One region of the Kitasatospora sp. NPDC051170 genome, then DNA from elsewhere that is predicted to be linked to it. Evidence: riboswitches for the same ligand, from Rfam matches in the RefSeq annotation. Region 1 holds a riboswitch; the other holds the start of a gene.

Region 1 (4,403 bases):
TACGGCTGCCCGCCGGTGCTGGTGCTGATCGGCCGGCCGCAGGACTCCTGGCTGGCCGCCTGGAGCCGGGCCGACGCGGCGATCTCCCGCCCGGTGGACCCGGTGGCGCTGGCCGAGGCGGCCTCCGTGCTGCTGCGGGCCCGGGTGGCGAAGAGGACCCCGGCCGCGCGCTGAGCGCGCCCCGGCGCCAGCCCTGTTTCCAGAGCCGTCTCAGTACTGGAGAAGACACCGTCGCGGGCGACCCGCCGCTCGATAGGCTGACTTCAACCGAACGGACGTCCCCCGCGGAGGGGGAACCGATGACAGTTGGAGTCAGCCATGGTGAACGTGAACCCTGCGAACGGCGGTAGCGACCCCGCGCAGGTGGTCCGCACCTGGCCGGACCTCCTGTCGGCGCTGCTGAACGGGGAGGACCTCGACCGCTCGGCCACCGCGTGGGCGATGGACCGGATCATGAGCGGCGAGGCCACCCCGGTCCAGGTGGCCGGCTTCATGGTCGCGCTGCGGGCCAAGGGCGAGACCGTCGACGAGATCACCGGTCTGGTCGACGCGATGTACGCGCACGCCGAGCCGCTGGAGATCCCCGGGCCGGCGGTGGACATCGTCGGCACCGGCGGGGACCGGGCGAAGACCGTCAACATCTCCACCATGTCCGCGATCGTCGCGGCCGCCGCGGGCGCGAAGGTGGTCAAGCACGGCAACCGGTCCGCCTCCTCGGCGAGCGGGTCCTCGGACGTGCTGGAGAAGCTCGGGGTCAGGCTCGACCTCTCCTCCCGCCGGGTGGCCGAGGTGGCCGAGGAGGTCGGGCTCACCTTCGCCTTCGCGGCCAGGTTCCACCCCTCGATGCGGCACGCCGCCCCCGCCCGCAGCGGGCTGGGGGTGCCGACCTCCTTCAACATCCTCGGCCCGCTGACCAACCCGGCGAAGGTCACCGCGCACGCCATCGGCTGCTTCGACACCCGGCTCTCCGGGCTGATCGCCGGGGTGCTCGCCCGGCGCGGCTCCACCGCGCTGGTCTTCCGCGGCGACGACGGCCTGGACGAGCTGACCATCAGCACCACCTCGCGGGTGTGGATCGTGCGCGACGGCGGCGTCACCGAGATGACCCTCGACCCCCGGGACCTGGGCATCGAGCTGGTCGGCATCGAGGCACTGCGCGGCGGGGACCCGTCGTTCAACGCCGAGGTCGCGCGCCGGCTGCTCGCCGGGGAGCGCGGGCCGGTGCGGGACGCCGTCCTGCTGAACACCGCCTCGGCGCTGGTGGCGCTCGACCTGGGCGAGGCGCCGCTCACCGAACAGCTGGCGGCGGGCATGGCGCGGGCCGCGGAGGCGATCGACTCGGGCGCGGCGGAGGAGAAGCTGCGCCGCTGGTCGGCGGCCACCACCCGGATCTGAGAGGGGAGTTGGGGGCCCGTGCCGGTGCGCCGGCACGGGCCCCCGGTGTGTCCGGATGGTGGACCTTCGTTTGACCACTCGACGTACGCGACCTAGAGTCTTCGCCAGGTCATGAGTGACAGCGTCAAGCCCCAGCTTGCTGTCCGGCAACCCTCCGTCCGTGGCGGGGTGCCCTGGGTGAGGACCGGGTCGTACGGCGCATCGTCCGTGCGGCAAGCGCGGACACCGGACGACTAGCACTCCCGGGGTCCCTCACCCGTAGAAGGAGTGCATCCTCATGTCGATTGCCACCGAAATCTGCGCCCCCCTCGCCGTCCTCGGCGCCGACGTCCAGGTCCCGCTCGCCAGCGGTGAGAAGGTCGGCTACGCGGCGCTGGACTACGCGGCCAGCTCCCCGGCGCTCCAGCGGGTGTGGGACGACGTCGCCGCGTACGCGCCGTACTACGGCAGCGTGCACCGCGGCGCCGGGTACCTCTCGCAGCTGTCCACCGACCTGTTCGAGCAGAGCCGGCGCACCGTCGCCGAGTTCCTCGGCCTGCGCGAGGGCGACCAGGTGGTCTTCACCCGCGCCACCACCGACTCCCTCAACCTGCTGGCCTCGGCCCTGCCCGCCGGCACCCGGGTGTTCGCCTTCGAGACCGAGCACCACGCCTCACTGCTGCCGTGGGCGCACGCCGGACTGGACGTCAGCTACCTGCGGGCGCCGCGCTCCCGCGCCGAGGCGGTGGCCGCGCTGGACGCCGCGCTCGCCGAGGCCCCCGAGGGCCCCAAGCTGCTCTGCGTCACCGGCGCCTCCAACGTCACCGGCGAGCTGTGGCCGGTCGCCGAGCTGACCGGGACCGCGCACCGGCACGGCGCCCGGGTCGTGCTGGACGCCGCGCAGCTGGCCCCGCACCACCGGGTGTCGGTGAGCGAGCTGGACGTGGACTGGATCGCCTTCTCCGGCCACAAGATCTACGCGCCGTTCGGCGCCGGCGTGCTGGCCGGCCGGGCGGACTGGCTGGACGCGGCCGAGCCGTACCTGGCCGGCGGCGGCGCGACCCGGACGGTGGCCCGGGAGGTGGACGGCTCGGTGGCCGTCCAGTGGCACACCGGCCCGGCGCGGCACGAGGCCGGCTCGCCGAACGTCATCGGCGCCTACGCCATCGCCTCGGCCTGCCGGGCGCTGACCGAGGCCGGCTTTGACGCGCTGGAGGCCCGCGAGCGGCAGCTGGTGGAGCGGCTGACGGACGGGCTGGCGGAGATCCCGCAGGTGCGGGTGCTGAACCTGTTCGGTGAGGGCTCGGCCCGGGTGGGCGTGCTGTCCTTCGTGGTCCAGGGCTGGAACAGCTCGCACTTCTCGGCCGCGCTGTCCGCCGAGTACGGCATCGGGGTGCGCGACGGGCTGTTCTGCGCCCACCCGCTGGTGCGCACCCTCCTCGGGGACGAGGACGTGGCGCCCTCCGAGTGCGGGGCACCGGAGCCCTCGCTGCCGGGCGAGCGCAGCCTCAACGCGATCCGGGTGAGCTTCGGGGCGGGGACTCCGGACGAGCACGTCGAGCGGTTCCTGACCGCCGTCCGCGAGCTGGTCACGGACGGCGCGGCCTGGAACTACCGCAACGAGGGCGGGCGTTGCGTCGCCGACACCCGTCGCGGCTGAGACCTCTTACTACCGCTACTCGTCCAGGCCCAGGGCGAAGGCCGCGTCCAGGTCGTGCTGGGAGTAGGTGCGGAAGGCGATCTGGGTCTCGGTGTGCGCCACGCCCGGGACCTTGTTGAGCCGGCCGGGGATGACGTCGGCCAGGTCGTCGTGCCGGCGGACGCGGACCATCGCCACCAGGTCGTAGCCACCCGTCACGGAGTACACCTCGCTGACGCCTTCGAGGGCGGCGATGGCCTCGGCGATCTCCGGGATGCGGTCGACGCTGGTCTTGATCAGGACGATGGCGGTGATCACTGTTCGGCTCCTTCGTGAGGTGCCGCCAGCGTATCGGGCGTCAGCCGGGGCGTCGCGGGGGGTGGCCGACGACGGTGCAGGCGTAGAGGAAGCCCGCCGAGAAGCCGATGACGTGGACCAGGTACGCCACCCCCGGCCCGGCCGAGTGCACCGACCACCACTGGAGGGTGAACCAGAGGCCGAGCACCAGCCAGGCCGGGAACCGCAGCGGCAGGAACAGCAGCAGCGGCACGAGCGTCGTCACCCGGGCCCGGGGGTGCAGGCGCAGGTAGGCGCCGAGCACGGCGGAGATCGCGCCCGAGGCGCCGATCAGGACGCGGGTGGAGTCGGGCGAGTGCGCCTCGGCGAGCGCGAAGCCGTACGTGGCCAGGCTGCCGGCGGCCAGGTAGAAGAGGGCGAACCGGGCGCGGCCGAGGCGCTGTTCGACGGTCGGGCCGAACACGTGCAGGAAGAGCAGGTTGCCCAGCAGGTGCAGCCAGCCCGCGTGGAGGAAGAGCCCGGTGAGCACCGACAGCGCCGCATGCTTGCCCGGGGTCGGCGAGGCCGGGCAGCCGGGCACGGGGTCGGGGGCCTCGGCGAGCTGGGCGGAGCTCAGCGGCCGGCCCGCCAGCAGCTCCGCCGGGACGGCGCCCCAGCGCTGCTCGTAGCGCTGCTCGGCGCAGACCCGGGCCTGGCCGGTGCCGTACAGCGGGTTGAGCCCGGCCGCCGGGCCGATCAGGAACACCAGGGTGTTGAGCGCGATCAGGGCGTAACTGACCGCCGGGACGGGCACGGCCGGGCGGCCGGCCGCGGCACCGGTGTGGTCGGGGGCCGTGAGCGCCATGGGACTGGGGCGTGTCTTTCGGCTCACGTCGGATCAGCGGGCGTCGTTGGGGTGCGTGCATCGGCGGCGCCGAGGAGGGAGCCACTGCGGAGCATTGGCGACTGACGAGAAGCCGGCGAGGTGCGCTTGTGCCCTGGGGGTACCTCCCGGCCGAAGGCTGGGGGAGCGGCGACCGCCCGGCGGGAATTGTCAGACACGCCCCTAAGCCTCCCTCCCGGCGCGGGGGGTGACGCCGTCGGGTACGGCAGG
Region 2 (4,403 bases), on a different contig from region 1:
TTGAGTTCGGCGTGGGCGCCGGCCTCGCGGGAGAGGACGAGCGCGCAGCCGTGGTCGGAGACGACGGGGACCTCCTTGGCGACGAGGTTCATGCCGTCGCGGATGGGGTTCACGAGGGCGACGTCGGCGAGGCGGTAGGCGGCGAGGCTGCGGGGGAAGTCGTCGTTGACGTGGAGGATCAGGGGCTGCCAGGTGTCGGTGGCGAACTCGGCGTTGATCTCGGCGGCCAGGGTCTCGACGGCGGCGGTGTAGTCGCGGTACTCGGCGAGGTCGGTGCGCGAGGGGTACGCGAAGGCGAGGTGGACCACCCGGTCCTGCCAATCGGGGCGGGTGCGGAGCAGGTGCCGGTAGGCCAGGAGGCCGCGGACGATGTTCTTGCTCAGCTCGGTGCGGTCGACGCGGACGATCGTGCGGCGCTCGCCGACGGCCTCGCGCAGGGCCGCGAGGCGTTCGTCGACGTCGGGGCGGTGGGCGCGTTCGCGGAGGAAGTCGGCGTCGGCGCCGAGGGCGTGGACGCCGAGCCGGGTGGTGCGGCCGTCGTGCGTGACGGTGAGGGCCTCGTGGTCGACGGTGGCGCCGAGGACGGATTCGCAGCAGGCGGCGAAGGCGCGGGCCCAGCGTTCGGTGAGGAAGCCGGCGCGGTCGGCGCCGAGGATGCCGGTGAGGACGGCCGCGGCGACGTCGTCGGGGAGCAGCCGGTAGTACTCGGGCGGGGCCCAGGGGGTGTGGGAGAAGTGGCCGATGCGCAGGTCGGGGCGGGCGGCGCGCAGGAGGGCCGGGGTCAGGGAGAGGTGGTAGTCCTGCACGAGGACGGCGGCCCCGGGGGCGGCTTCGGCGGCGAGGGCTTCGGCGAAGGCCGTGTTGTAGGTGGTGTAGTCGGCCCACTGGGTGCGGAAGCCGGCGTCGAAGGCGGGGGCGGTGGGGGTCGCGTACAGCAGGTGGTGGACGAACCAGAGGGTGGAGTTGGCGACGCCGTTGTAGGCGTGGGCGAAGGTCTCGGGGTCGAGGTCGAGCATCCGGACGGCCTGGCCGCCGACGTCGTGGCCGGCGAGGTCGAGGCGGCCGTGGGGGGCTTCCCGGGCGGCCCGGCGGTCGGCGTCGTTCAGGGCCGCGCAGACCCAGACGGCGTTGGGGTCGTCGATGGCGGAGAGGCCGGAGACCAGGCCGCCGCCGCCTCTGCGGAGGGTCAGGGTGCCGTCGTCCGCGGTGCCGAAGGACACCGGGCCCCGATTGGAGGCCACCAGGACGGGGGCGGTGCCGGTCGCGCTCGAACGTTCGGTCGTGAGATCGCCCATGGTTGGCATCTTGCCGGGGGGTGGGGGTGGCAAACCCCTCAGTGGCGGGTCGCGTATTCCGGGACGGTGTGCATCGGGGGGCGTTCGAGGGCGGTGACGGGGAGGGTGTGGGCGGTGAACTCCCGTGTTTCGGGCGAGCGGGTGAACTGGGTGAGGAGGGGGCGGACGAGGTCGGCGCCGGCCTTGAGGCGGTGGGTGCGGTCGAGGCGTTCGAGGGCGGTGCGGTAGATGGTGGCGGCCATCCGGCCGAGGGCCTGGCCGTCCTGGTGGCGGTGGTGGCGGACGCCGACGTCGACCTGGGCGAGGGCGTCGAGGCCGACGGTTTCGAGGGCGTCGACGAGGAGGCCGAGCTCGACGCCGTAGCCGGTGGGGAAGGGCAGGCGTTCGAGGAGGGAGCGGCGGGCCGCGTACTCGCCGCCCAGGGGCTGGACGAAACCGGCGAGTTCTGGCCAGTGGAGGTTGAGGAGCGGGCGGGCGACGAGTTCGGTGACGCGGCCGCCGCCGGCGGGGACGATCGCGCCCGACTCCGTCTCCAGGGGGCGGTCGTACATGGCCTTGACCAGCTGGATGTCGGGCTCGGTGAGCAGCGGGCCGAGGATGCCGGAGACGAAGGCGGGGTCGAACTCGCGCAGGTCGGCGTCGATGAAGCAGACGAGGTCGCCGTGGGTGACGAGCAGGGAGCGCCAGAGGACCTCGCCCTTGCCGGGGACGGCGGGCAGGCGCGGGAGGATGGCGTCGCGGTGTTCGACGCGGGCGCCGGCCTCGGCGGCCGCGGCGGCGGTGGCGTCGGTGGAGCCGGAGTCGACGACGACGAGTTCGTCGACGAGGGGGAGGCGTTCCATCAGTTCGCGGCGGATGGTGCGGACGATGTCCCCGACGGTCGCCTCCTCGTCGAGGGCGGGCAGGACGACGCTGACGGTGTGGCCCGTGCGCTCCTTGGCGCGCAGGAGGTCCTGGGCCGGCCGGTCCGCCGCGGCCCAGGAGCGCCGGCGTAGCCAGGACGCCGCCTGCGGGAGGAGCTCGGGGGTCGGTTCGGCGGGCACGGGGTTCTCCTCGACGGGGTCGGGCGGGCTTGGTCGAGACGTGTCATCTCGCGTGGCGGACAGCCCGATTCGGGTTTGACGCCTTCGGATACAGTCTTCGTACGGCGGTCGGACCTTGGCACACTGGGGTAACCGCCCGAGCACCACCACAATTTCACAAGCTCATCCAGAGGGACTGAGGGAACGGCCCGTTGACGTCCCGGCAACCTTCTCGCTCGGCTGTCTTCGACAGGCCCCGGCGGGACAGGTGCCAATTCCGGCCTGTGGCGCGACCGCGCCGCGGGGAAGATGAGGAGAGAGGCTCCGCCATCATGGCCATCGACGTTGCCGCACCTACCCCCAGCCTCCGGCCGGAGGTACCCCCGACCGTGGACCTCGGCCCCGCCGCCGCCCTGTCCTGTCGGGAGTGCGGAACCCGCTTCCCGCTCGGCCCCAGCTTCGCCTGCCTGGAGTGCTTCGGGCCGCTGGAGATCGCGTACGAGTTCGGCAGCGAGGGCGCCGAGGAGCTGCGCAAGCGGATCGAGGCCGGGCCCGCGTCCATCTGGCGCTACGCGCCGCTGCTGCCGGTGCCGGCCGACGTCGCCTCCAAGCCGAACCTGAACCCGGGGTGGACCCCGCTGGTGAAGGCGGACAACCTGGGCCGCGAGCTCGGGTTCACCGCGCAGCTGCACGTCAAGGACGACTCCGGCAACCCGACGCACTCGTTCAAGGACCGCGTGGTCGCCTGCGCGATCGAGGCGGCGCGGGCCTTCGGGTACACCACGCTGTCCTGCTCCTCGACCGGCAACCTGGCCGGTGCGGTGGGCGCGGCGGCGGCCCGGGCGGGCTTCCGGTCCTGCGTGTTCATCCCGCACGACCTGGAGCAGGGCAAGGTCGTGATGGCCGGGGTGTACGGCGGCGAGCTCGTCGGCATCGAGGGCAACTACGACGACGTGAACCGCTTCTGCTCGGAGCTCATCGGGGACCCGGCCGGCGAGGGCTGGGGCTTCGTGAACGTCAACCTGCGGCCGTACTACGGCGAGGGGTCCAAGACGCTGGCGTACGAGATCTGCGAGCAGCTCGGCTGGCGGCTGCCGGAGCAGATCGTCATCCCGGTCGCCTCGGGCTCGCAGCTGACGAAGATCGACAAGGGGCTGCAGGAGCTGATCAAGCTCGGCCTCGTGGAGGACCGGCCGTACCGGATCTTCGGTGCGCAGGCCGAGGGCTGCTCCCCGGTGTCCACGGCGTTCAAGGACGGCCGTGACGTGATCCGGCCGGTCAAGCCGGACACCATCGCCAAGTCGCTGGCCATCGGCAACCCGGCGGACGGCCCGTACGTGCTGGACATCGCCCGCCGCACCGGCGGCGCCGTCGAGGACGTGACGGACGCGGAGGTCGTGGAGGCGATCCGGCTGCTGGCCCGTACGGAGGGGATCTTCGCCGAGACCGCGGGCGGCGTGACCGTCGGCGTGCTCAAGAAGTTGGTCGAGACCGGGCAGCTGGACCCGGCCAAGGAGACCGTCGCGATCAACACCGGCGACGGCCTCAAGACGCTGGACGCCGTCTCCGACGCCGGGATGACCGCCGTCATCCGCCCCACCCTGGCGTCCTTCCGCGACGCCGGCCTCGCGTCCGCCTGAACCACCCGATAGGAGAGCCATGAGCGCGAACGTCCGCATCCCCACCATCCTGCGCACCTACACCGGCGGCGCCGCCGAGGTGAGCGCCGAGGGCGCCACCCTGGGCGAGGTCGTCGCCGACCTGGAGAAGAACCACCCGGGCATCGCGGCCCGCATCCTGGACGACACCGGCAAGCTGCGCCGTTTCGTGAACGTGTACGTGAACGACGACGACGTGCGTTTCGCCGAGGGACTGGCGACCGGGATCAAGGACGGCGCGAGCGTCTCGATCATTCCGGCGGTCGCCGGAGGCTGCTGACCCGCAAGGGTCCGGCAAGGGCTCGGCAAGGGCTTGAAACGGCCGTTCACGCGTGCGGAATTCGATTCTCCGCATGTGTGGACGGCCCTTGCATTTCGGCGGGAATATTTCCTGGTCGAGTGGGAGTAGAGTGTGGCTCGGTTGGGAA

The links. Region 1 has a riboswitch for S-adenosylmethionine ahead of ACIBCA_RS23760 (aminotransferase class V-fold PLP-dependent enzyme). Riboswitches for the same ligand answer to the same signal wherever they lie in the genome.
Region 2: another riboswitch for S-adenosylmethionine. It lies ahead of thrC (threonine synthase); the one in region 1 lies ahead of ACIBCA_RS23760 (aminotransferase class V-fold PLP-dependent enzyme).

The regions. Positions count from the first base shown of each region.
Region 1 covers NZ_JBITFA010000011.1:250,955-255,357, reverse strand. The annotation lists gene ACIBCA_RS23770 (hypothetical protein) at 1-174, shown strand, start outside; gene trpD (anthranilate phosphoribosyltransferase) at 319-1,395, shown strand; SAM riboswitch class IV at 1,503-1,620, shown strand; gene ACIBCA_RS23760 (aminotransferase class V-fold PLP-dependent enzyme) at 1,673-3,034, shown strand; gene ACIBCA_RS23755 (Lrp/AsnC family transcriptional regulator) at 3,050-3,331, opposite strand; gene ACIBCA_RS23750 (rhomboid family intramembrane serine protease) at 3,372-4,154, opposite strand.
Region 2 covers NZ_JBITFA010000013.1:192,987-197,389, reverse strand. The annotation lists gene ACIBCA_RS26330 (trehalose-6-phosphate synthase) at 1-1,295, opposite strand, end outside; gene ACIBCA_RS26325 (glucosyl-3-phosphoglycerate synthase) at 1,334-2,338, opposite strand; SAM riboswitch class I at 2,498-2,633, shown strand; gene thrC (threonine synthase) at 2,650-3,957, shown strand; gene ACIBCA_RS26315 (ubiquitin-like small modifier protein 1) at 3,977-4,255, shown strand.